Linked DNA regions of Sorangium aterium. The protein of the gene in region 2 interacts with the protein of the main gene of each other region in a pairwise test. Links are inferred from orthologs where the notes say so. Each region holds a gene or a part of one and is shown on either strand. Other genes may lie near its edges.

What was found.
Region 1: the proteins of POL72_RS49600 (region 2) and POL72_RS47800 interact in binary tests that used the Escherichia coli proteins (3 or more experiments, as listed by UniProt). The link is inferred for Sorangium aterium from one-to-one orthologs.

The regions. Positions count from the first base shown.
Region 1 is NZ_JAQNDK010000006.1:1,023,608-1,026,858, reverse strand. The notes cover bases 60-3,004. They hold POL72_RS47800 (TlpA disulfide reductase family protein), read right to left. Parts: upstream 1,849-3,004; coding sequence 1,270-1,848; downstream 60-1,269. Other genes in these bases: POL72_RS47795 (efflux RND transporter permease subunit), read right to left, coding at 1,852-3,004; POL72_RS47805 (hypothetical protein), read left to right, coding at 60-1,071. Also shown: more of POL72_RS47805, read left to right, coding at 1-59; more of POL72_RS47795, read right to left, coding at 3,005-3,251. UniProt on the Escherichia coli protein: Involved in disulfide bond formation. Catalyzes a late, reductive step in the assembly of periplasmic c-type cytochromes, probably the reduction of disulfide bonds of the apocytochrome c to allow covalent linkage with the heme.
Region 2 is NZ_JAQNDK010000007.1:453,376-456,637, forward strand. The notes cover bases 117-3,072. They hold POL72_RS49600 (protein-disulfide reductase DsbD family protein), read right to left. Parts: upstream 2,325-3,072; coding sequence 909-2,324; downstream 117-908. Other genes in these bases: POL72_RS49595 (hypothetical protein), read right to left, coding at 117-798; POL72_RS49605 (tetratricopeptide repeat protein), read right to left, coding at 2,386-3,072. Outside these bases: more of POL72_RS49595, read right to left, coding at 1-116; more of POL72_RS49605, read right to left, coding at 3,073-3,084. UniProt on the Escherichia coli protein: Required to facilitate the formation of correct disulfide bonds in some periplasmic proteins and for the assembly of the periplasmic c-type cytochromes.

The DNA.
Region 1 (3,251 bases), on a different replicon or contig from region 2:
CCGCTCATGAGCATCGTCGACAAGCTCGATCCGGCGAAGTGCCGCGGCCGCGAGGAGCTGCGCTGCGAGGACATCGATGACGTGTACGTGTGCCTGCCGAACTGCGGCTCCGACAGCCAGTGCGGCGGCGACCGGGTGTGCGACCCCCGGATGAACGTTTGCGTCGACGAGCCCACGCGAGGGCTGCCCACAGGGGCCCAGTGCGCGATCAAGGCCGACGGCACGGATCCCTGCGCGGGGTGGTGCATCGAAGTCGGCACCAACCTGGGCGTGTGCGCCGGCCTGTGCGGGCTCGGCGGGGACATCGCCAACGAGGACTGCGGAGGCCTGGAGAAGGGCCTCTGTGCGTATCCTTTCGCGGACGAGCCCGGGGTCGGCGACGTCGGTATGTGCACCAACGCGTGCACGAGCCACAGCGACTGCTTGCTGCCGACCTCCTCGTGCGTGTTCCTTGGCGTGGAGACCAATGGATTCTGTCTCTTCGGCGTGACGAAGTGCCCGAGAGGCCAGTCGTCCTGCGCGGACGGCGAGGTCTGCACCCTGACGCCCAAGGGCCGTCTGTGCCTCGACGAGAATTACCCCCTGGAGGACCCGGGCACAGGCGGTGCGGGTGGCGGCGGCGGCGCCGGTGGAATGGGCGGCGCGGATGCCGCGAGCAGCACGAGCGGCGCGGGCGGCGCGGGCGGCGCGGGTGCCGCGAGCGGCGCGGGCGGCGCGGATGCCGCGAGCAGCACGAGCGGCGCGGGCGGCGCGGATGCCGCGAGCAGCACGAGCGGCGCGGGCGGCGCGGATGCCGCGAGCAGCACGAGCGGCGCGGGCGGCGCGGATGCCGCGAGCAGCACGAGCGGCGCGGGCGGCACGGATGCCGCGAGCAGCACGAGCGGCGCGGGCGGCACGGATGCCGCGAGCAGTACGAGCGGCGCGGGTGGCGCAGGCGGCACGGATGCCGCGGGCGGCGCAGGCGGCACCCATGGCGCAGGCGGCACGGATGGCATCGGCGGCACGGATGCCTCGGGTGGCGCAGGCGGCTCCCTCGATGGGTCGTCGGTGTCTGCCGGGGGCGCCGAGTAGCCTCGGGTTGGGCACCTTTCTCGTGGAGCCTTCCCGCTAGGCCGCCCGGCGAACGCTCGGCCAGCGTACGTGCGCTGCGCGCAGGCGTTTGTAATTGCTAATTACTTTCATTTGATGCCAGGACCCGGCAGAGAGACGCTCCGTCCTCACGCAGCAGGCGGCGTGGCCCTCGCCAGGGATTTCCCGGGGGAAGCGCGATCAGGGCGCTGGCCGCTCCTGTCCAAGGAGCAGCGTCGTCGCTTCGGGCGCACGCCAGTCCCTCGCGCCCGTGAAGCGGAGGGACATCCGGCCGTCCGCCTCCACCAGGAAGGTGTCGGGCAACATCGAGACCCCGAACCGCCGCTGCACCGCAGCAGATCCGGCCCGCACGACGCCGGGAGGGACCTCGCCCCCGAAGAAGGCGCGCACGACGTCCCAGTTCTCGTCGACGCTCACGGCCACGAGCTGGAGCCTCCCGGCCTTCTCCAGCTGCCGGCCGAGCTCCAGCAAGCGCGGGAGCTCGGCGCGGCAGGGGGCGCACCACGTGGCCCAGAAGTGGAGCAGCACCGGCCGGCCGCGCAAGGCGGCCGCGTCGAGCAAGGTCCCGTCCGGCTGCTCGAAGGTGGCGTCCGGCATGCGCTGGCCGTCGTGGAGCCGCTCGTGCGCGAAAGGGCGACCCGGCCGCTCGGCGCCGCGGCGACGCTCCACGGCCCAGTAGAGCCCCGCCGCAAGCGCCTGGACGAGGACCAGGACGCCCGCGGCGGCGGCGATCGCGCGGAGGCGGGAGCGCGCGCGCATCGGCTACTCCGCCGCAGGCGATAGGGCCGGGCCAGCGGGCCGCGGAGACTCGGAGGCGCCCGTCTCGCCGGCGGCGTCCGCGCGGAGCCTCCCGCCGACCACGCTGTAGAGCGCCGGCAGGACGAGCAGCGTGAGCAGCGTGGAGGAGATCACGCCGCCGATCACGACGGTCGCGAGCGGGCGCTGGACCTCGGCGCCGACGCCCGTGTTCAGCGCCATCGGCACGAAGCCCAGGGAGGCGACCAGCGCCGTCATGAGGACCGGGCGGAGGCGCCGCTCGGCCGCGAGCTCGATGGCATCCCGCACCGGCATCCCGGCCGCCGTGAGCTGCCGGATGGTCGAGACGAGCACCATGTCCCCGAGCACCGCGACGCCTGAGAGCGCCACGAACCCGACGCCCGCGGAGATGCTGAACGGCAGGTCGCGAAGCCAGAGCGCGACGACGCCGCCGATCGCGGCGAACGGGACGCCTGTGAAGACGCGGACCGCATCCAGGAGCCGCCCGTACGTGAAGTAGAGCAGCAGCAGGATCAGCCCGAGCGCGATGGGCACGACGACGAGCAGGCGCGCCTGCGCCCGCTCGAGGTGCTCGAACTGCCCGCCGAAGCGGACGTAGTAGCCGGGCGGGAGCTCGACCTCATCGAGCCTCGCCCTCGCCTCCTCGACGAAGGTGCCCACGTCGCGGCCCCGGACGTTCGCCTGCACGACGATCCGGCGCTTGGCCCACTCGCGGTTGATCGCGGCCGGCCCCTCGGTCGTGCGGATCTTCGCGAGCCGTGCGAGCGGGATGCGCTCACCGCCGGCCGCGGTGACCAGGATGCGGCCGATGGAGGCCGGGTCCTCCCGGTAGCGATCGTCGATGCGCAGCACCACGGGGAAGCGGCGCTCGCCCTCTTGGAGCTGCCCCACCTCCCGCGCGCCGAGGGCCTCGACGACATCCAGGACGTCGGCGGCCGCGATGCCGTGGCGGGCGATGGCGGCGCGGTCGACCTCGATCTCGAGCACGGGCTGGCCTGTCACCTGCTCGGTCACCACGTCCGCGGCGCCGGGGATCTTCTTGAGGGCCGCCTCGATCTCGCGCGCCTTCTGCTTGAGCGTGTCGAAGTCGTCGCCGAACAGCTTCACCCCCAGATCGGCCCGGATCCCCGCGACCATCTCGTTGACCCGCATCTCGATCGGCTGCGTGTAGATGACGCGCATGCCCGGCATCCCCGAGAGCTCCGACTCCATCGCCTGGACGAGCTCGTCCTGCGTGGCGGCGCGCTTCCATGCCTCTCGCGGCTTGAGCGTGATGAACATGTCGGACAGCTCGAGCCCCATCGGGTCCGTCGCCACCTCCGCCGTGCCCGTGCGCGTCCAGACGCGCTCGATCTCGTCCGGAAACCTGTCGAGGAGGACCCGCT
Region 2 (3,262 bases):
CAGCCCGGCGAGCTTGCAGAAGCCGCCTTCGTCGGGATCCAGGGTGAAGATGACCTCGAGCGGCTCGATCGCATAGCCGAGCTCGGGCACGAGGCCGTTCACCACGGTGAGCGAGCCGGACCGGCGGAGGTTCTTGAGCCGGATGGCGACGAAGATGTGGTAGCCGCCTTGCGGCCCAGCCTCCACCTGGACCTCGTCGAGGTCATCGAGCGGGAAGTAGTCGGCCTGCCCCTCCCCGACGAGGACGACGGGCTCCTCCCCTGGGGCCGGCTTGCAGAGGTCCGGCTCGGCGTCCGCGTTCCACGAGGTGGTGTAGGGCTCGAGCTGCCGGGGATCCACGTCGGGGGCGCTGCAGCCGCCGGCCACGCAGGTCTGCGGCGCCGGGCACGTGGCCGCCCCGGGCGCGACGACGCACTCCCGCTCGAGGCGCACCCGGAGCAGCAGCGTGCGGCCGCCGATCACCCGGGTCGACGCGGTGCGGGTGAGCAGCGGCCTCTCGGTGTCCTCCGGTCCGAACGCCTCCAGGGAGATCTCCACGGCCGCGCCGTCCTCGAGATCGCTGAAGAAGAACTCCCGCGGGAAGAACAGCTGCCCGTTCTTCTGCGCCAGCGCGTCCTCGTGGACGACGTGTCCGTCGACCCGCAGGACGACGCGCAGCAGGTCGATGTCGGCGCCTGCGCGGAGCTCGCTCGTCACCCCGAACACCACGGTCCCGGTGGTGGGCCCCGCAGCGCCGCAGCCTGCGACGAGCAGGGCGCAGAGCGCGAGGGCGGCGAGCAGGAAGGTGCGGATGTTCATGGCGGCCTGGCCGCGAGGGGCGCGGCGCCCGTCGCTCCATCCTCGCGGCGTTCGGTCCTCCTGGGCCATGCCGACGGCGTGTGCGGCGCGCTGCTGCCGGGCGCAGCGCGCTACTGGATGCCCTCGATCGCGGCCAGGAACACGTCCGGGCCGACGAAGTCGTTGAAGCGCTTCCGCTCGGCGCCGGTGGAGTCGTACAGCACCACCGTGGGCAGGCCGACGACCTTGTACTTGCCCTTCACCGCGTCGATCTGCGGATCCTCATCGTCCGTCGCGTCGACCTTCACCGCGACGAAGTGCGCCGCCTTGGCCATGACACGAGGATCCGAGAAGGTCTCCTTCGCGAGCTGCTTGCAGGCGCCGCACCACTCCGCGGTGAAGTCCACGAGCAGCGGGCGTCCTTCCGCCTTTGCCTTGGAGACGGCCACCGGCTCCTCGTGCAGCCACGTGAGCTGCGGCGACGCGGCCTCGCCGGCCACCGCCGACGGGACGGGCGAGGCGAGCTTCGGCAGATCCAGGCTCGCGATGAGCAGGAAGCTGCTGGCCACCGTGAGCGCGATCCCGACCCCCTTGCGGGCCTTCACGCCGGCGCCGCCGTCGTCCCAGGAGAGGTGCACCGCGCCGAGCGCGAGGCCGACCGCGACGAGGCCCGCCATGACGGCCATGAACTGCGGCGTGGGCTGCGCGAGCGACGACAGCGCCGGGAAGGTCGTCTTCAGGAAATAGAGCGCGACGACCATCATCACGATCCCGAAGAACGACTTCACCCCCAGCATCCACTTGCCGCCCTTCGGCAGCGCGAACGCGAACGCGCCGACGAGCCAGAACGGCAGGCCGAGCCCGAGGGAGAAGGTGGCGCCGACCAGCGCGCCGAGGCCGACGTTCTGGGTCTTTCCGATCCAAAGGATGATGCCCGTGAGGACGGGCCCGGTGCACGGCGCGGCGACGAGGCCGCTCACCAGACCGAGCAGGAAGGCGCCGCCGTAGCCGATGCCCCCGACCTGCGAGAGCCGCTGCATCAGGGTGTCCGGCAGCGTCATCTCGAACGCGCCGAACATGGACAGCGAGAGCGCGATGAACACCGCCGCGATGCCGACGATGACCCACCTGTTCGAGAGCACGCCGCCGAACAGGCTGCCCGTGAGCGCCGCGACCACGAGCATCGTCGTGAAGAGCACGACGATCCCGAGCACGAAGCTCGTCGAGAGCAGCATCGCCTCGCGCCGGGACTTCGCCTCCCGCGCCCCGAAGATGCTCACCGTGATGGCGATCATCGGGTACACGCAGGGGGTCAGGCACGTGAGCAGCCCGCCCCCGAGCGCGGCGAGCGCGGCGAAGAGCGGGCCGGCCTCCAGACCGCGGGTGAACAGGTCGCGCTGATCATCGGCCAGCGCGAGCGCCGGGGACGCGAGCGTGGCGAGCGCGACCAGCGCCGGGAGCGCGGGTCCGAGCGCGCCTCGCGCGCCACGTCGGACACCCGCCGGCGCGGCGCCGGCGCTTGCCTTGAAACGAGTCGAAGCGGTCATCACGAAGGTTCTATAGCAAAGCGATCGGGGTCGTGCGGCGCGCCGTCCGTTCAGGCCGGCATCAGCGCTCCGCGAGGGACGCGAGCGTCCGGCGCGCCGCCTCGATCTCCGCGCCGAGCGCGATCGCGACCGCGGCCCTCCCCGAGGTGCTCCGCTGGACGAAGGCTTCCAGGTATTTCTTGGCCTCGTCCCAGCGATGGTCGAAGTAGGCCATCTGCCCGAGCACGAACCGGCCGTAACCCTGGCCTGCCGGCACCTCCGAGAGCCGATCGATCAGCGCGCCGAGCCCCTCCACCGCCTTGCCGCTCTCGCACTGCACGACGGCGAGGTGGCCCTGGTAGAGCGGCTTGTCCCGCGTGCCCCAGCGCGCCGCGCGCGTGAGCGCCCCGATCGCCTCGTCGTACCGGCGCGCCAGGTGATACACGCTGCCCAGCGTCCACCAGTGGAACGCCCTCCGGCTCGCCGGCCCCGTGCGCGCCGCCAGCCGGAGGTGCCCGACGGCCCCCTCGATGTCCCCGAGGGCCTGCTTCGCGCGCGCCGCGTCCTGGTGGGCGACGTCGCTCAGCACGCCGAGCGCCAGGATCTGCTCCGCCACCTCGGCTGCCCGCTCGAAGCGGCGTGTCTCGAAATACGCGAGGTAGAGCTGCCGCAGCAGCATGGCCTGCGTCGTCCGGTCGAGCGGCCCCCGGAGCGACAGGCCCCGCCGCGCCCAGAGCGCGCGCGACCGCGGGGTCGCCGCGCCCAGCGCGCGCCGCAACATCTCCTCCGCGGTCAGCGCCGCCGCGGGCGCGCGCCGTCGCGGCGCATTGCTGGGCCGTTTCTCTCGTGGAACAGGGGGGCCAGCGTCATTCCCGCTGCCCGCAACGGACTGCGCCGTCGCTTTCGTGCGTCGTCGCGTACCCCCGGAGCCCGTACGGACGGATCGAGCGCCGCCCACG